Mucilaginibacter gracilis: one gene and its partners. The protein of the gene in region 1 interacts with the protein of each later gene in a pairwise test. Links are inferred from orthologs where the notes say so. Each region holds a gene or a part of one and is shown on either strand. Other genes may lie near its edges. The genes, in order: dnaE, BDD43_RS16405 and BDD43_RS00595.

Evidence for each region.
Region 2: the proteins of dnaE (region 1) and BDD43_RS16405 interact in binary tests that used the Escherichia coli proteins (3 or more experiments, as listed by UniProt). The link is inferred for Mucilaginibacter gracilis from one-to-one orthologs.
Region 3: the proteins of dnaE (region 1) and BDD43_RS00595 interact in binary tests that used the Escherichia coli proteins (3 or more experiments, as listed by UniProt). The link is inferred for Mucilaginibacter gracilis from one-to-one orthologs.

The regions. Positions count from the first base shown.
Region 1 is NZ_RBKU01000001.1:2,821,191-2,828,560, reverse strand. What follows is about bases 1,661-5,783. They hold dnaE (DNA polymerase III subunit alpha), read right to left. Parts: upstream 5,449-5,783; coding sequence 1,861-5,448; downstream 1,661-1,860. In the rest of the region: BDD43_RS12115 (double zinc ribbon domain-containing protein), read right to left, coding at 15-905; BDD43_RS12110 (hypothetical protein), read right to left, coding at 880-1,515; BDD43_RS12100 (translocation/assembly module TamB domain-containing protein), read left to right, coding at 5,841-7,370. UniProt on the Escherichia coli protein: DNA polymerase III is a complex, multichain enzyme responsible for most of the replicative synthesis in bacteria. This DNA polymerase also exhibits 3' to 5' exonuclease activity. The alpha chain is the DNA polymerase catalytic subunit.
Region 2 is NZ_RBKU01000001.1:3,738,878-3,744,897, forward strand. Bases 2,212-4,984 are described here. They hold BDD43_RS16405 (methionine aminotransferase), read right to left. Parts: upstream 4,285-4,984; coding sequence 3,139-4,284; downstream 2,212-3,138. Other genes in these bases: BDD43_RS16400 (amidohydrolase), read right to left, coding at 2,318-3,097; BDD43_RS16410 (ABC transporter substrate-binding protein), read left to right, coding at 4,375-4,984. Outside these bases: BDD43_RS16395 (GH92 family glycosyl hydrolase), read right to left, coding at 1-1,995; more of BDD43_RS16410, read left to right, coding at 4,985-5,343; BDD43_RS16415 (ABC transporter permease), read left to right, coding at 5,343-6,020. UniProt on the Escherichia coli protein: Shows aminotransferase activity with methionine and histidine as substrates, and to a lesser extent also with phenylalanine.
Region 3 is NZ_RBKU01000001.1:147,724-153,867, forward strand. What follows is about bases 2,031-4,927. They hold BDD43_RS00595 (DNA polymerase III subunit gamma/tau), read left to right. Parts: upstream 2,031-2,508; coding sequence 2,509-4,347; downstream 4,348-4,927. Other genes in these bases: BDD43_RS00590 (ParM/StbA family protein), read left to right, coding at 2,031-2,421; BDD43_RS00600 (hypothetical protein), read right to left, coding at 4,356-4,927. In the rest of the region: rplI (50S ribosomal protein L9), read right to left, coding at 1-346; rpsR (30S ribosomal protein S18), read right to left, coding at 363-626; rpsF (30S ribosomal protein S6), read right to left, coding at 626-991; more of BDD43_RS00590, read left to right, coding at 1,384-2,030; more of BDD43_RS00600, read right to left, coding at 4,928-5,297; BDD43_RS00605 (hypothetical protein), read right to left, coding at 5,359-5,787; BDD43_RS00610 (NADP-dependent isocitrate dehydrogenase), read left to right, coding at 5,950-6,144. UniProt on the Escherichia coli protein: Part of the beta sliding clamp loading complex, which hydrolyzes ATP to load the beta clamp onto primed DNA to form the DNA replication pre-initiation complex.

The DNA of each region.
Region 1 (7,370 bases):
AATTCCTTAAACTACTATATATCGTGGTAAGTTATTGTCTCTATCTGTTTGCCCTCACTGTAGATCCAGCTGCCGCCATCTCGAGGGCAAGCGCATTGCGACGGATTATCGTGAACGTTACCCGCAAAGTTGCACCTCCAACCAATACGTGTTGGCTTTATGTAAAAAACATTTAATTCGGGCAATGATATTTGAAGGCCGGTATAAAACTTTCGTGCTTGCTGGTTATCAGCAAAAGCTTGTTTTTGCAGTGCGGCTATCTTGCTCTGCAAAGCCTCGCGCTGCTCGTCAATACTTGCCGTTGGGGTATTGGCCACGGGCTGTTGGTTAGATACTTTATCGGTTGCATCAATGTTAGCCTTACCAAAAGAAAACTTTGATACCGCTGTTTTATCTTGCTCAACAGCCTTATTATCGGTAAACTGCTCCTCGTAATTTTGAAGCTGGTTTAACCACGAAGCATCTTGCGGCGGTGCCTGCACCTGTGGCTTAGGTTTGGGGCTTGCAGCCTCCATACTTTTACTGAGTACCTCCATTAACGCCTTTATTTCGGTAACCTGGGGCGAAGCGTTTAATTGTTGCAGGTAGTTTGCCGAATCGCGCGAAACGGGCTGTTTACATTTTGGGCAAAAATCAAATATAGAATGGGTGCCACAGGCCTTGCAAATATTGCCTTCGGGATTATTACCGCAGGTTCCGCAAAATTTTTGCCCTGGTTTTACCGCAGTATAGCAAAAACAGCAATGCCCCTCTAACAACCATGTACCACAATTTTCGCAAATATCGGCCCCGGGAAGGGTTTTATGGCCGCAGTTACGGCACAAGGTAGGGCCCTGGGCCTGCTGGTTATCAGTGGCTATTTGCTGCTGCTTTTGGTAATTATTTTGTTGCTGCTGGCTGTTCATGTTGCTGAATAGGCATTTTGATGTATTTAAAAAACACTTTTTTGTTGTTACCCGAGTTAAGTATCAAAGTATCGCCATTAAGTGCTAAATGATAATACGCCTCAGGATGTTTATCATCCGATAACTGATCTTTTACAGGAGTTTCGAAAGATGCGACTTTAATTTCTCCCGACATCTTTGAATCAAAAGGCACGTGTTTAAAATAATGCATCACATTTTCCCGGTAACCGGCCTTGCTCCAATCTTTAGTAAACATGGTAATGCTATCCTGCGACATGGCATAGGTAGAAGCCACCTTAGTGGTATCTTTCGGTAAGTAATGTGCAATGTAAATGGAGTCTTCAAAAAGTATTACGGTATCTTTAGGTTTAAGGCCAATATAAACGCCGTTATATTGGTGCCTACGCTCTCTCTTACCGTATGTTTGTATTGCACTTGCCCAAAATGTGCCGTGTATAACAAGCAAGCCCGCCACAATACATAACACCATTTTTACAATAAGCCCCTTTGACCGGGGAGCGGGCATTACCGAAATTATAAAAACACCGTAAGAGATTAACAAAAGCGGAATGAGGTATGCCGCTATCTCATATAAAATTATCAATAGCATAAATAATATTTAGTGTGTTAAATATATAATTAATTAGTTATTTATGGTATTTATAAAAAAATTAACACCATTAAGGCACAGAGGATGCATATTAATGGCACACAGTTAATTTAAATAATAGTTAATAAATTTCAACCTATGCGCAATTACACTATCGGTACTAATTAAAAAGTTGGGATTATTTATTTAAGTCGCAAAATGACTATTCACAATAAATCCACTCATAATCAATTGATTATAAATGGATTTATTGTGAATAAGTATCAAGGAATTTAGAGAAATGCTTAAACGAGCGGGATTGCCTTGGGTATGGGCAATACAAACAATCGGCCGTTAAACATTGCTTTAAGCCAAAACCGGCATAGCTTTAGTCAGCATCTTAATTTCTTCCAGCAAATCGTCGCTGGGGTTAACTTTAAATGTTTTGGAAGGCATATCAACCAGGATAGATTCGTCGGCATCTTTTATCTTAAACCGCAGGGTACAATTTTTAACCGGATATTTTTGGTTGTTTGCTGTTACCATTTCTTGCAGGTTGTTTAGCATATCGCTGTTCAGGTCGTTAAGGTTAAGTATTACAGTTAAACTTTTGGTAAACTTATCGCGCATTTCGCTCAACAGGCTCATTTGGGTTATGTTTAAATCCCAATTGCCCTCCTGGCGAAACTTCTCGATAATGTTACCCTTAACGTGGATAAAGCAATCTTCCATCAGCAAGTTTCTGAATTTGATATATTCATCGCCAAAAAGGGCAAATTCGTAAGAGTCCAGGTAATCTTCCAAAACAAAGGTGCCAAATGGTTTACCTGTTTTGGTAGTTTTATGCTGAACCTTTGTCATGATGCCGCCAATACTTAATTCGGACGACGTGCGGCGCAGGTTGTTAAAAGCTATTTCGGTTTCCTCGCCGCCTTCTTTGTTTTTCATCCTTTGCAGCAACTTTAAATCGGCAACGGTGTGTTTGCAAAAGCGTTCCAGCTCTACCTTATAATTATCAAGTGGGTGCCCGGTAAGGTAAATACCGATAACCTCTTTCTCGTATTTCAGTTTTTCAATCAGCGGAAATTCCTCGGCATCGGGCATGGTTGGCTCAGGAATATAGGATGCCACCGACCCGCCAAATAAGTTTGACTGCGAACTGCTTTGCGTGTTTTGATAGTCATTGGCATATTTTGTTAAACGCTCAATACCGCTCAAAACACCATTTTCGGTTTTAGCGAAAAACTGAGCACGTTTTAAGTTAAAACTATCAAAGGCGCCGCTATAAACCAAATTTTCGTACGATTTGCGGTTAACAGCCTTTACTGTGGAGCGCTGGGCAAAATCGTAGATAGATTTAAAAGGGCCATTACTTATCCGTTCGTCAATAATACTTTCCACGGCTTTATCGCCAACACCCTTAATTCCGGATAAGCCAAAACGGATGTTGCCGCTGCCAACTGCCGTAAACAATACTGATGATTCGTTTACATCCGGCCCCAAAACTAGCGTACCCATGCGGCGGCACTCTTCCATAAAGAAAGATATTTTCTCCATGTTGTTCTGGTTGTTCAATACCGCGGCCATGTATTCGGCAGGGTAATGCGCCTTTAGGTAAGCCGTTTGATAAGCCACCAGCGCATAACACGTAGAGTGCGATTTATTGAAGGCATATTGTGCAAAGGCTTTCCAGTCGTTCCAAATTTTGGTCAGTTTATCTTTGGGGTGGCCTTTTTCGGTGGCGCCGCTAACAAACTGAGCTTCCATTTTATTTAAAATCTCAATTTGCTTTTTACCCATCGCCTTCCGCAAAACGTCGGCATCACCTTTACTAAAGCCTGCCAGCTTTTGCGATAAAAGCATCACCTGCTCCTGGTACACGGTAATACCATAGGTTTCGGCCAGGTATTCTTCCATATCATCCAAATCATAAGTAATGGGCTCCAACCCATGCTTACGCTTAATAAAGTTTGGAATGTACTCTATCGGCCCAGGGCGGTAAAGTGCGTTCATGGCAATTAAATCCTCAAACTTATCGGGTTTCAGGTCGCGCAGGTACATTTGCATACCATCACTTTCAAACTGGAAGGTACCGTTGGTATCGCCGCGTTGGTAAAGCTCGTAAGTTTTAGCATCGTCAAGCGCTATATAATCAATATCAATTTCAACGCCGTGGTTTTGCTTAATCATCTTTAACGCACCTTTAATAATGGTTAAAGTTTTAAGCCCCAAAAAGTCCATTTTAATAACCCCGGCATCTTCAATTACGCGGCCATCATATTGGGTAACCAGCAAATCCGAGTCTTTGGCAACGGCAACGGGTACAATGTTGGTTAAATCGTCGGGCGCAATAATAACGCCGGCGGCGTGTACACCCGTGTTACGTACCGAGCCTTCCAGTTTTTCGGCGGCCTTTAGTACCTGGGCGCGCAAGTCGTTGCCGGCTAATATGGCTTTTAACTCGGGCACCTGCTCTATGGCATCTTTTAAGGTAATGCCCAGGGTATCGGGCACCAGCTTTTTCATGGCGTTCACTTCGGATAGCGGCATATCCAGCACCCGGCCTACATCCTGTATACTGGTGCGGGCAGCCATTGAGCCATAGGTGATAATTTGTGCTACCTGGTTTTTGCCGTATTTATCAACCACATAATCAATCACCTTTTGGCGACCCTCATCATCAAAATCGGTATCAATATCGGGCATTGATTTACGATCCGGATTTAAAAACCTTTCGAAAAGCAGGTTATACTTCATCGGGTCAATATTGGTAATGCCCGTACAATAAGCCACCACCGAACCCGCCGCCGAACCACGGCCAGGGCCAATAAACACGCCAATATCGCGCCCATGCCTTATAAAATCGGCCACAATTAAAAAGTAGCCAGCAAAACCCATTGTACGGATGGTAAAAAGCTCAAAATCTATCCGCTCCTGGTTTTTGAGGGATATATCTCCGTAGCGTTCCTTTGCACCGGTATAGGTTAAGTGCTTTAAGTATTCCCATTGGTTTAGTACATCGCTTTCGGGGCCGTTGTGTATTTTAAACTCGGGCGGTATCGGGAAATTGGGCAGCATAATATCGCGCTTCAACTTCAACACATCCACCTTATCAACTATTTCGTTGGTATTATCTAACGATTCGGGCAGGTCATGAAACAGTTTACCCATTTCGGCCTGCGTTTTAAAATAAAACTGGTCGTTAGGGAAACCGAAGCGATAGCCCTTGCCACCTTCTTCGTCGGTTGCTATAGGCGTGCTTTGCATATCGCCGGTATTTACGCAAAGTAAAATATCGTGCGCATTACTATCCTGCTGATCCACATAGTGCGAATCGTTAGAGCAGATCATCTTAACATTATACTTTTTAGCATATTTGGTTAATGTTTCGTTGATGATGCCCTGTTCCATTATCTCGTGCCGCTGTAGCTCGATGTAATAATCTTCACCAAAAATATCAAGCCACCACTTAAATTCGTTTTCGGCCTCCTCTTCGGTACCCTTTAAAATAGTTTGCGGCACCGATGCACCAATACAACAGGTGGTAGCTATGAGCCCCTTATGGTATTGCAGTATCAGTTCTTTATCAATACGCGGCCATTTACTGTACAAACCCTCCATGTAACCCAGTGAACATAGCTTGATGAGGTTTTTATAACCTTCGGCGTTTTTTGCCAAAAAGAGCTGGTGGCGGCGCACGTCTCTTTTTTCTTTGGTAAATTGTTTTTTATGCCTGTCGTCAACCACATAAAACTCGCAGCCAACTATGGGTTTAACATTATGCTTACCGGCCTCGGCCACAAACTTAAACACGCCAAACATATTGCCGTGGTCGGTAATGGCCAAGGCTTTCATGCCATCGGCGGCGGCTTTTTTATAGAGTTTACCTATATCGGCGGCACCATCCAATAACGAAAACTGAGTATGTACGTGTAAATGCGAAAAATCGGGCATGGTAAAAAAATCTGATTCACTAATATCCTAAGCGGATAACAAATTTACCAAAAAACCCCTGCTAAAGACAATGTTGTTGAAAAATACGGTATATCTTTATGCAAGCGAAATGAAACTCAGGCTATTTATATATCCTCTTTTTTTGCTTATCAATACGGTGCTTTTTTTTGCGCAATTAAATTGAAATTTCTCATATTAATAAAAATGTATGCTTTAAAGTACAAAACACACATTTTGCTTAAAACAACTTTCCCAAAGTGTTGTTGAAAACTTAGCTTGCGGCCTTAAATGGTAGTAAACTGATATTCAGCGCAGAAATTCGAAGCATTACTTTTACAGACGGATCCGGAATATCTAACATAAAGCATCAACTATAGAAAAATTATACAAAATTGGAAAAATTCGGACGCTTAGCCCTCAAAACGCTTCTGTGGATTATAGGAGTAGTTATTTTCCTTGTAGTACTGGTGCTGGTTTTGATACAGGTACCCGCTGTGCAAAATTATGCCAAAGATAAAGCGGTAAATTTTTTACAGGGTAAAATAAAAACGAAAGTTAAAATTGACCGCCTAAGCATCGACTTTCCTAAAATGATAGTTTTGCAGGGTGTTTATTTTGCCGACCAAAAGGGCGATACCCTCTTAGCCGGAGATAAACTAAAGGTTGATATTGCCATGCTGCAACTGCTACACAAAAAAGTAGTGGTTGACGAGATTAACTTAGAAGGCATTACAGCCAACATAACCCGCACACCCGATAGCCTTTATAATTACAGTTATATAATGAAGGCCTTTATGAGCGGGCAAAAAGAAGAACCCAAACCCGCTGATACCACCTCAACGCTCAAGTTTTCGCTTGATAAGGTTATACTCGATAAAATTAACATCAAATATAAAGATGCCATTAGCGGTAACAACGTGGCGTTTTTGCTGGGGCATTTTGATACCCGCATTAAGGATTTTGACCTTGATAAGATGAAGTTTAACATCCCGAAAATTACCTTATCGGGATTTGATGCCAATATCATTCAGGCACCTGCCGGACCGCAGGTAGCTGCCGCGCCCGATACTGCAACCAAACCCCTAAACCTTACTTTAAATTTAGGCACTATCGATTTTTCAAAAATAAACGTGGCGTACCAGGGCGGCGATACTAAAACCAAAGTTAACCTGGGCAGGCTTTTGGTTGAAATGGATAAGATAGACCTTAAAAACCAAAATGTGGTTGTTAAAAACATTCAGTTGGAAAACACCAATGGTATGTTATCGTTGCTAAAGCCCCAAAACGTTCAAAAAGCTGTGGTTAAGGCAATAAAAAAAGCCGATACCTTAATGGCTTCTGCGCAAAGCGGCAAAAGCTGGTCGTTGGTTTTAAACAAAATGAGCTTGGTTAACGATAATATTAAATTTGATAACGAAGCGCAAAAAGCTATGCCTAAAGGTTTGGATTTTGGGCATATGGATATTCATAACCTAAACGCCGACGCTCAGGATATTAGTTACGATGCAACCAAAATAGCCGGAAGAATAAATGCTTTTACTTTTAGCGACAAAAGCGGCTTAAAGGTTGAAAAATTTCATACCACGTTTTTATACGGCGAAAAGCAATCGTACCTGAACGATTTGTATTTGCAAACACCTTACACCGTATTGCAGGACCAGGTACAGATAGCTTACAAATCGCAAGCAGATATGACCAAAAACCTGGGCGAACTACGGGTACATGCCAACCTAAACGGCAGCAAACTGGGCCTGCGCGATGTTTTGATACTGATGCCAACTATGGCTACCATGGAACCCTTTAAAAGTTCGCCCAATGCGGCTTTCAAAATTAATGGTAAAGTAAACGGGCAGGTTAATAATTTAGATATTCCTACCCTCGAAATAACCGGCCTGAGCAATACCCACATCAAAGCATCGGCT
Region 2 (6,020 bases), 920 kb from region 1 along the record:
CGACATTTGCCCGCAATCTTCGTTTCCTGCTAAGCCATCGGGTTCATCTTTATATTGCTCGCGCATTATCCGGCTAACGTATAACTGGGTTTTATAAGAGTTATCGGTAAAGTTAAACAGGTAAGCCATGTGGTGGCTCGGCTCGTTACCGTGGGCATACTGGCCAATGAGGCCCGTTATGTCCGATTGTTCGCGCCCTGTTAATTTGTCGCTGGTGGTAAAAAGTTCTTCCAGTTTGGCTTCAAAGGTTTCCTTTCCACCCATGTGGTCAATCAGGCCCTGCACATCCTGCGGCACTAAAAACGAATATTGCCACGAGTTACCTTCGGTGTAATTATTATTAACATCGGTTGGCAAAAACGGAATAAACCAGCCGCCGTTGCTGCGCGCGCGCATAAAGTTGCTTTGGTTATCGAAAACGTTTTTCCAGTACTGGCCGCGTTTAATGTATTCGGCATAATCCTGCGGCTTATTCATCATTTTAGCCATTTGGGCAATACACCAATCATCAATAGCGTATTCCAATGTTTTGGATACCGATTCTTCCTCATCGGCAGCCAGCACCGCGCCGTTTTTACGGTACGAGTCTAACCCAAACTGGTTGCGGTTAACGACGGCCTTCATGGCGGTTAAAGCTTTTTCGGCGTCAAAATCTCTAATTCCTTTAGCGTAAGCATCAACAATTACGGGTATGGAGTGGTTGCCCACCATACAATAAGTTTCGCTTGATGCTAAAGGCCAAATGGGCAGCAGGCCGCCTTCATCATACATGGCTAAAAAGCTCTTGATAAAATCGAGCGTGCGTTTGCGGTTAATAATGGTTTGCAAGGGGTGCTGGGCCCTATAAGTGTCCCAGAGCGAGAAAACGGTGTAATAATCAAAGCCCTCGGCTTTGTGTATTTTTTTATCTAAGCCACGGTACTGGCCGTCAACATCGCTGTAAACATTTGGGGCACATAGGGTGTGGTATAGCGCGGTATAAAATATAGTTTGCTTTTTTTTGGCGTAGTCAACAAAAGGTATTTTGGGCTTTGGCGAGCCGTAAGGGTTGTTACCGCCGTAGCTTTGATTGCCGTTTGGTTGAGGTATTTGTATTTGGGCAGTTGCGCCGCCTTCCACATCAATTTTGGCCAGCTCGTTTAGCCAATCGTTTTTTGCGGCTTTTTGTACCCTTTTAAAATCAAAATCGGCAACCTCTGTGTCCAGGTTTTTTAGGGCGCCTTCGGTACTTACTGATGATATACCTACCTTTGATACCACTTCGCCGGGATTATCAAACTGGATGTACATTTTTAAATTAGTACCCTGCACCTTGCTTTGCCCGGTTTGTATTTTATCGTTTAAGGCAATACCATAGGTTTTAAACGGTTTAGAAAATTTGGCATAAAAATACACATACTGGTCGTCGGCCCATGATTTTGAACGACGCAAACCCCGTATCTCATGGTCGTTAACAACCTCTATCCACGCATCTATTACCTCGTCGCGGTGTTTTAAATCAATAATAATGTTGCACTGCTTATCGCCGGGGTAAATATATTTATGAACCCCAACGCGCCTGGTGGCGGTTAATTCTACATCAATATTGTACTTATCCAGTTTGGTGTGGTACCATCCCGGCGAGGCCTGTTCGTTCTTCTTTTTAAAGCCTGAGCTGTATTGTGTGTTGAGCAATTTAGGGTCGCCGGTGGTGGGCATAAATAAAATGTCGCAGTAATCGGCTATGCCGGTGCCACTTAAATGCGTGTGCGAAAAACCATAAACTGTAGTATCGCTGTAATGATAGCCCGAACATCCATCCCAGCCCTCAAGCCTGGTATCGGGACTTAACTGCACCATCCCGAAAGGAACGGTTGCGCCGGGATAAGTATGCCCGTGCCCGCCTGTGCCAATAAATGGGTTAACAAGCATGGTATGGTCAATAGGTTTTTTCTTTTGGGCCGTTGCCTGTAAGGTTAATACTATCAATAAAAAGCAAAAGTACTTGTATTTCATATGGAGTGATAACGATAATTATGACTTGTGATTATAATGGGCAAAATTTATGGTTAGCAATAATGCGCTCTTTAAACCATATAAACAAATACATTACAGGGTTTTAATTGGAAATTAAAACTATTGGAAACCACAAAGGCCGGCTTTTGTCTATTTTCTATCATAAACCCGGTTATGGAAATGTTGTGGCTCCATTGTGTCATTGCGAGCGAAAGCGTGGCAACCGCACATAAGCCGAGCAGCTATTCAGGGCGAATATGCCTTCGTGCGGTTGCTTCGTATCTCGTAATGACAGAGTTTTTCTTATCAGTGACACAATTTCTTACAATGCTATTGTAAAATCGTCGGCATCCTTTAAAAAGGGGAGGGCGCGCCTTATTTTAATCAGTTCTTCGGGATGAATGGTGAAGGTGTAAACATCCTCTTCGTCGCGTTTATAATAAACCACATCGCCGTTAGGGCCAATACAAGTTGAATCGCCCGAATGGTAAACCTCGTTACCATCGTGCCCAACCCGGTTTACTCCTATAACAAAACACTGGTTTTCAACCGCCCTTGCGGGGATGAGGGTTCGCCAGTGCAGGGCGCGTTTTTCGGGCCAGTTGGCTACAATCAGCAACAAGTCATAAGCGGCATCCTTATTACGCAACCATACCGGGAAACGCAAATCGTAGCAAATTACGGGGCATATCTTCCAGCCCTTCAGTTCAACTATCAGGTGTTCTGTTCCGGCGGTATAAGTTTGGTGCTCTTTGCCCAGGGCAAATAAATGGCGCTTATCGTAATGTTTAAAAGTGCCGTCGGGCAGCATCCAAATCAGGCGGTTATAAGATTGACCGTTTTCTGCTATAATCAGGCTGCCTGTAACAACGCAATCATATTTTTTTGCCGTGGTGTGCATCCATTGCATTGTTTTGCCGTTCATGGGTTCGGCAAGGGTATCCACATTCATGCTAAAACCCGTGTTAAACATCTCGGGCAAAATAATCAGATCGGTTTTTTCGCGGATGCTGGTTAAGCGGAGCGTTATATTTTGAAGGTTTTTATCAATATTTTCCCAGAATAAATATGCCTGGAAAACGGTGATCTTTAAATTATCCATTTAATTTTTTTAGGGCCAATAGGTGTATCAGCAAGTCATAATTAAATTTTCATTAATTTATTAACGGCATTGTCCAGCGTTTCTTGCCTTTTGGCGAAACAAAACCTTAAAACACGGTGATCGGTATTGCGGGTATAAAAACCCGAAGTGGGTATAGAGGCCACGCCAAACTCCCTGGTTATACGCAGTGCAATATCAACATCCTTTTCGTCGCTTATCCTGTCGTACCGCACCGATTGAAAGTAGGAGCCCGCACAAGGCAGCAACTCAAACCTGGTTTGCGCCATGGCGTTGCGAAAGTGATCGCGCTTTTGCTGAAAGAAACCGGCGAGGCCATTATAAGTATTTTCGTCCTTTAAATATTCGGCAATGGCGTGTTGCGTGGGCGAGTTAACGCTAAACACTAAAAACTGGTGTACCTTTCTAAATTCGCGCATTAGCTGTTCGGGAGCAACGCAATAGCCAATTTTCCAACCGGTACTATGAAACAGCTTACCAAACGACGATACGATGAAGCTACGCTTCCGTAACTCTTCATACTTAACCATACTGTGGTGGGTTTGGCCATCAAATATCAGGTGTTCGTAAACCTCGTCGCTCAAAATTACAATATCCTGATCTTTTACAATAATGGTGAGTTCGTCAATATCGCTTTTTTGTAATATGGTAGCGGTAGGGTTATGTGGCGAATTTAAAATAATCATTTTTGTACGCGCGGTAAGCAACTTCCGCACCATATCCCAGGGGATACGGTAATCTGGCGGTGCCAACTCAAGCGATTTAACAATGCCGCCCATTACCTTAATAGCGGGCGCGTAACTATCGTAAGCAGGTTCAAAAACAATTACCTCGTCGTTAGGGTGTATAATTGCCGCTATGGCCGTAAAAATAGCTTGTGTGGCTCCGGCGGTTACGGTTACCTCGGTATCGGGGTTGTAGTTAACGCTGTATAGCTTCTCAATTTTAATGGCTATCTGTTCGCGCAGACTCATTAGGCCCGGCATGGGTGCATATTGGTTATAGCCATCTTTCATGGCTTTATAAATCAGTTCAACCAGTTGGGGCGGACAATCATAATCAGGAAAGCCCTGCGATAAATTAATGGCCCCAACCTCTGCCGCCAGGGCAGACATGGTGGTAAATATAGTTGTACCTACTTGCGGCAGTTTTGAAGCTATACGTATCATACTCGTAAAAATAACCAAAAAAGTTAACCAGTATCAAACTAATGCCCATATATAAATTTGCCTATGCACTAAAATGTTTAAATTAGCCTAATGAAGAAAAAGGTTTTACTACTACTTACTTTAATTAGTTTATTATTAACCGCTTGCAGTTCAAAAAAAAGCGATGTGCCCACTATTGGTTTTGTTGATGCCCTTGAAGATGCCACTTTAGCCAAGGCACGCACCGGTTTTGTTGATGCTTTGAAGAATAATGGCTTTAGCGAAGATCAGAAAAATGTAAAAATTATTTTCAGGAACGCACAGCTATCACAACCTGTTTTAGGACAAATAGTGAATTATTTCATCAGTGAAAAGGTTGATTTGCTGGCTACCTGCACCACGCTATCAACTATTGCCGCTTTGCAAAAAACCAAAACTATCCCGGTTTTCCAAATGGTAGCACCCACGGCTGCCTTAATGAAGGTTGACGACGCGACCGGCAAAAGCCCCGCTAACCGCTTTGGAGTGGAAGAGGACCTGGCTTATATTGATACCTCTTTTACTATTATAACCCAACTGGTTAAACCTAAAAGTGGGAAATTGGTAGTCGGGATGATCTATAATCAATCAGAACCGCAATCTGTTGATGCCATGAACCGCATTAAGGCTTTGGCCGATAAACTGAACGTGAGCCTTGTGGCTTTGCCGGTAAATGCTTCGGCAGATGCTCAGCTGGTTACACAATCGTTATTGGGTAAAAATATCGATGCTTTTTTTGCCAACCCGGATAACACGGTTTTTTCGTCTTTTGAAACCATTGTAAAAAGTTGCGATCAAAAGCAAGTCCCTATTTTTACCAGCGAAGCCGGTTTAGTGGAGCGCGGCGCAGTTGCCGCTTTTGGTGCCGATATTTACCAATGGGGATACCAGGCCGGGGAGCAGGCTGCCCAATATTTAAAAACCCATAAAACCGATGGCTTGAAACCCGAAATGGTTAAAGTGCGCAAGCGGGTTTACAACCCAACATCGGCAAAAAAGTATCATATTGCCATCCCGGCATCATTTGAGGTGGTTAAGTAATGGATTTTTTTTTAACCGCGCTTATACAAGGGCTTTGCTTTTCGGGCATTGCCTTGGGTATTTACATCTCGATGAAAATATTTAACATCCCCGATATTACTACCGATGGTAGTTATGCCCTGGGTGGTGTTGTAACAGCAGTTTTGCTAAACCACCACTTACAAGCCGGCTTAATATTGCCCGCCGTTATGGTTGCAGGTGGCATTGCCGGAGCCTTAACGGGTTTAATACATACTAAACTTAAAATTAACGCCTTGCTGGCGGGTATTTTGGTAATGACGGCTTTATACTCGGTAAACCTCATTATTATGGGGCGTTCCAACTTACCGTTAAATGTGCCAACCTTGTTTGATCTGGTGAAGCTTTTAGCCAATCCTAACCAAAACTCTTTGTTTTTAATAGCAGTTTTTGTGGTTTTGATAGCCTTTATTATAGGCTACTTGCTAAAAACCGATTTTGGCATAGCCATGCGCGCCACAGGTAATAGCGAATCGATGATAAAGGCTTTGGGTGTTAACACCGATAGGATGAAGATAACCGGCCTTGCAATTGCCAATGCATTAACCGCGGTAAGCGGCTATCTAATTACCCAGTTTCAGGGCTATGCCGACATCAATATGGGTATAGGGATAGTAGTAGTTGGCCTGGGCTCGGTAATTATCGGCGAAACGCTTATC
Region 3 (6,144 bases), 2.7 Mb from region 1 along the record:
ATGTAATGCGACGACGGTCAACCTCAAAACCTTCTTTCTTCAATGCATCAGCTATCTGGATAGTGTTGATTGAACCGAAAATTTTGCCTGTTTCGCCAGCTTTTGCACCAATAGTAAGGGTTACACCTTCTAAACGGGTTGCAATTGCATCTGCATCTTTGCGTATTTTTTCTTGTTTAAACTGAGCTTGTTTAAGGTTCTCAGCTAATACCTTGCGTGATGAAGTTGTTGCCAATATGGCAAATCCCTGAGGAATCAGGAAATTACGGCCATAACCTGGTTTTACATTTACTACATCGTCTTTCTCGCCGAGGTTTTTGATATCTTGTTTTAAAATAACTTCCATTTTTTATCCTCCCTTATTATTTTAACGAGTCAGTAACATAAGGTAATAAACCAATGTGGCGTGAGCGTTTTACAGCTTGGGCCACCTTGCGCTGAAATTTTAAAGAAGTACCTGTTAAACGGCGTGGTAATAATTTACCTTGGTCGTTAATAAACTTCAATAAAAAGTTTGCGTCTTTGTAGTCAATATACTTAATTCCGTTTTTCTTAAAACGGCAGTATTTTTTACGGTTATCCTCCACTTTGGGAGCGGTAACGTATTGGATTTGATCTTTTGCCATTACTTTGCTGCCTCCTCGGTTTTAGGTTTCTTTTGGTTAAATGCACCGCTACGTTTTTTGTCGTTATAAGCAGTTGCATGTTTGTCAAGGGCGATAGTAAGGAAACGCATTACACGCTCATCCCTTCTGTATTCAACCTCCAGTTTATTAATTAAATCACCCGGAGCCTTAAATTCAGTTAGGTGGTAGTACCCTGTAGTCTTTTTTTCGATAGGGTACGCAAGTTTTCTCAAACCCCAATTATCCTCTTGGATAATTTCGGCTCCATTATCAGTCAAGATCTTGGTAAATTTGGCCACGGCCTCTTTAGCAGTCTCGATAGACAACAACGGGGTAAGAATGATCACGGTTTCGTACTGTTGCATTTAAACTTTGATTTTTAATGTTTACCGCTTTTAAAGCGGGATGCAAATGTAGGTATAATTACTTAGGTTTCAAAACCTTTATAAACAAAAAAAGCGATGGGGATTAAGAGGCCCCATCGCCTTAAACACACCTAATAAACAAAGACAATTTATTTAATTGATTTTCCCCTTAATTAATTTAAACTGATGACTCTTTGTTCGATCCAAATATAAGCTTGCAAAATCAATTTTCATATCCGTAAAAACACGTATTTTAAATGTTTAAACATTTAAAATAAAAACGATTTGTATAACACATTACGATGGATTTATGCCCCGTAAAAAAAAGGGAGGCTTAATGTTTATTTAATTTTTATACATTATATTTATCGCACTAAGCAATATCTAAAAAAATGATTCCTTACTCAATTAATATCCCAAGCGTAATAGAACGTTATAACGTTCCCCTGCTCAATGTTTCGGGCGAGGTACAAAACAACATTCAACTTTTTGATGATGGCGATGGCTACCTTATTGGTAACCTGGCGTTACAGCAGGGTTATTCGCCCTATCGTAATATTAACAGTTCGCCGTCTGACATTGACTATCAGTTACTTGCCAAGGCTGGTTTGCTGCTGGCCACCGAAGGCAAATCTGCCGAGGTTGTGCTTACAACAGGTTTCCCATATACTACCTTCGAACTTTTCAAGCAACAAGCTGTTAACTTTTACACCCCGCGGGATATTTTTATTGAGTACAACTCGGATACGTTTACTACAAACGAGCATAAACGCATGCAGGTAACTGTTAGGCACATTGAAGTAGTGCCCGAAATTATTGGCTGTATTGATGCGATAAGAAAAGGCCCCGTTGCCGAAACTGACGATTTTTTTGTAGTAAGCCTTGGTTATGGCACCTGCGAAACCGGTTTAAGTTTAAACGGCGGTTTGGTTGGCCGTACCTGCATGAGTATATCGGGCTTGCGCTATGCCGTTAACAATTTGCAAAGCGAATTGAGCCGCAGCAACAACCTGGGCATGAAAAATGAGCATGTTATTAACCAAAACTTTCAGGGTGGCAGCATAGTTGTTGACCGCCGCAAGAAAGACCTTACCGATATACGCCGCAACCAATTATATAGCTATTACAAAGAAGTAATATCGCCAACGCTCAAAAAAACATTTACCGATAACGATTTTGACAAAGCTGGCAAATTGTACCTTGTAGGTGGCGGCGCCTTATATACCGACCTTGCCGACTGCTTCCGCAACGAATTTGAAGGGATTTTGGATGTTATTGTTCCGCCCGAACCAAGCTATATGGCAAGTGTGGGTTATTGCCTAAAATCGTACCAGCGCTGCGGTAATGTTAATGAGGCTGTTGGCCTTGATATTGGCAATGCCTATACGGTTATCTCTAAACTGAGTGCCGTGCAAAATAGCCAGGTGTAGCCTGTATTTTTAACTCGTATTTAAACTTTTATATCTGTTGGCGGTTTGGGCTTGCACAAACCCGCCAATATTTATAATTTAGTTGCGATGGATAACTTTATTGTTTCGGCCCGCAAATACCGCCCGGTTACCTTTGATACCGTTGTGGGCCAGCAACATATCACCAATACGTTAAAAAATGCCATCCGTAATAATCAGCTTGCGCAAGCCTTTTTATTCTGCGGGCCGCGGGGTGTAGGTAAAACCACCTGTGCGCGCATATTGGCGAAAACCATAAATTGTACCAATTTACAGCCCAATGCCGAAGCCTGCGGCGAGTGCGATAGCTGCATATCTTTTCAGCGCGGTAATTCATTCAACTTTCATGAATTGGATGCAGCATCCAATAATTCGGTAGAAGACATCCGCAGCCTGATAGAGCAGGTGCGTATACCCCCACAAGCCGGTAAATACAAAATTTATATTATTGATGAGGTACACATGCTATCGCAGGCGGCTTTCAATGCCTTCCTGAAAACGCTGGAAGAACCACCTTCATACGCCATATTTATATTGGCTACCACCGAAAAGCATAAAATACTGCCTACCATATTATCGCGCTGCCAGATATTTGATTTTAACCGCATCCGCGTTGAGGATATGGCCGGCCATCTGGAGTCAATCGCCAATAAAGAGAGCATTAAATACGAGATAGACGGGCTGCACATTATAGCCCAAAAGGCTGATGGCGGCTTACGCGATGCGCTGTCGATGTTCGACCAGATCGTTAACTTTTCGGGCAGTAATGTAACCTACCGTGCTGTAATTGATAACCTTAATATATTAGATTACGATTACTATTTTAACGTAACCCAAAGTTTGCTCGCTCAGGATACGGCCAAAACCTTGTTAATTTTTGATGAGATATTGGCAAAAGGCTTTGATGGCAGTCACTTTATATCGGGCTTAACCGAACACTTGCGCAACCTGCTGGTTGGCAAGGATGCCGAAACTTTAAAACTACTTGAGGTAAGCGAAGGAATTCGCAAAAAATACATTAGCCAGGCGCAGGCGTCAACGGTATCTTTCCTGCTATCGGCCATGAACATTGCCAACCAATGCGACATCAATTACAAACTGAGTAAAAACCAACGTTTGCAGGTTGAACTGGGGCTACTCAAAATGTGCCACATAACGGCAGCGTTAAACCTGGCTAACTCCACTTTAAATAATAACCAGCCCGAAGGGCAGGTAAAAAAAAAACCTGAATTAGCAGCAACCTCCTCCACAACAGTTCCGCTTCAAAACGCCTCTAACGAGCAGCCTAAGGCAGTTATTACAGCTTTAGATCAAACACCACCGCTACAGGCAGCGGCAACAAAAACACCATCGCTAACAGCAATACCGGCTATTGAGGCTGCCACTATTGAGCAACCGCCTGCCGATAAACCAAGGGTGGCAATGCCAACGCCCAGTTTGTTAAAAAGTGCCACAGTAACGCCATCGCTAAAAAATTGGAATAAAGGAGTTGTTGCCGAAGAAGAAAAGGAAGACGACCCCTACTTAAAAGGCTCGGATAAAGAGCATTTTACAACCGACGATTTTTTAAGATACTGGCACGAATATGCCGCCAAAGTTAAAGCCGAAGGCAAAATGAGTTTGCTTAGCATTTTTACAACCACACCACCGGTAATGCTTAAGCCCTATCAGTTTGAGGTAATTGCTGGCACCAAGGCACAAGAAAATGCCTTTAGAGACGAAAAACCCTACATCCTTAATTTTCTGCGCACCTCGCTTAAAAACTTTGATATTGAGATACAAACCCGTATTGACGAAGTGAAAGCAACTAAACGCCTGTATTCTGCACAAGATAAATATGCACACATGGCTACAAAAAACCCCGATTTAGCGGAATTAAAAAAACGATTCAATTTAGAACTTGAGTAGTTGTAAACTTATTCGGCCTTAGCTATATTAACACCATTTTGTTGCAGCATTTGTTGCTTAATGTACGGGTTGTGAATTAAGTTTTTAATGTGGTATATTTTGCGGTTGTTTACACCATCTGCTACGCTTGTTGTACGGGCAAGGTAATCAAGCCATTCGGTTAGTAAATCCACATATTCGGCCGAGCATTTGTACAATGCCTCGTTGTTAACGTCAAAACCGGTATATACTTTATTAAAAACGGCCCTTCTATCATCATAGGTTAATTCCTTTGTGTATACGCTATTTAAAGCGGCTTGCTTCCCTTCGGGCGTATTTAAACTTGCATCGCTGTTTTGCAGGTTAGTAAGGTATTTGCGTTTTTCGGTAGCATCTACGCCATACCCCTCCATGTATTGTAAAGCAAACTTTCTAACTAAACAATCAACGTATGCTGTGTGTACGGTGGTAAAATAGTTACTAAAGGGTTGTTTTGCAATTAGCTCAAGGCTTGCCTGTTTAAATTGGTCAAGCCGTTTTATAAAGGCGGTGGGTTCAATAAAGTTGGCATCGCTGCTTAATATATTCCACTTAACGGGTAAGTACTTTGCTTGTTGCGCGGCTAACTGGGTTAAAAACTTATTCTCTGCTTTTCCCTTGCCTGCAAAGGTGTATAAGGTAATGCCTTTACGTTGCTTTTTACCAATTTTCAGGTTCATTCCGGGCGCAAGGTATAGGCGCAGCACATTGCCGTCATTTACAACCGAGTAAAACCCGGGGGCAATCATCAATTTTTCGGCAAACCGGCCATTACTATCTAATACAATATGTTTATCAATAGTTTTTCCGTACTGGAAATATATGATCTCGCCGCCTTCCCCCTTAAAATTGGCAGTTATTTTGGCTGTGCCCGTCTGTGCGGCTGCACTAACGGTTACAAACAAAAACAGGCAGGTTAACAAGGTTTTCATAAGTGGTATAATATGGTTTAATAAAGCTAACCATATTATACCAAACTCACAACAGTGGTGCTTATTTCATCGGTTCGTCATTCTTCGGGTAACCTTCCTCGTCCAAATCGTCGCGGTCATCTTCTGCCGTGTGCGAGAGTATCTTATCTACAGCGTCAACTTCTACGCTTTGGCCTTTATTATCTATATGCATACCCAAATTGGTTACATCATCCTGTAACGCTTCGTTGGTAACATATTCGTCAACAGCCAGGGGGTTCGCTTCGTCGTAGGTTGATATACTGTCGCCCCCATCTTTTACAGCACTGTTATAGGGGTCGGCATGGTCATAATCGGGGTCATCGCTTTTTACATCCAGCTCAAAGCTGTTCTCTTCCTCATTGTAATTAAGGTTTTGAGGCTCGTCCTTACTGCTGAGTTCGTTGTTTATGCTTTCGTCGCTTTCCAGGCTATCGTCGTCAATACCCGGAGTAAATTTATCTATGCTCATCGCTCTATAGTTTAGTTACTTTTAATATAAGGCATAGCACGTTAAAATGTTTGGTGCCGATAGTGTAAAAAAACAATATTACGCTTAGATAGTGTTGCAAGGCAAATTTTTTTTTATGTAAGTTTGACATTCAAAATTTTGAAATAAAAACAAAGCCTGTATATGTCAAAAATTAAAGTAGCTAACCCGGTAGTGGAGCTTGATGGCGACGAAATGACGCGCATCATCTGGAAATTCATCAAAGATAAACTGATTGTACCTTACCTTGATCTGGACATCAAATACTATGATTTAGGTATTGAGTACCGCGATGAAACTAACGACCAGGTAACTATTGATTCGGCCAATGCCATTAAA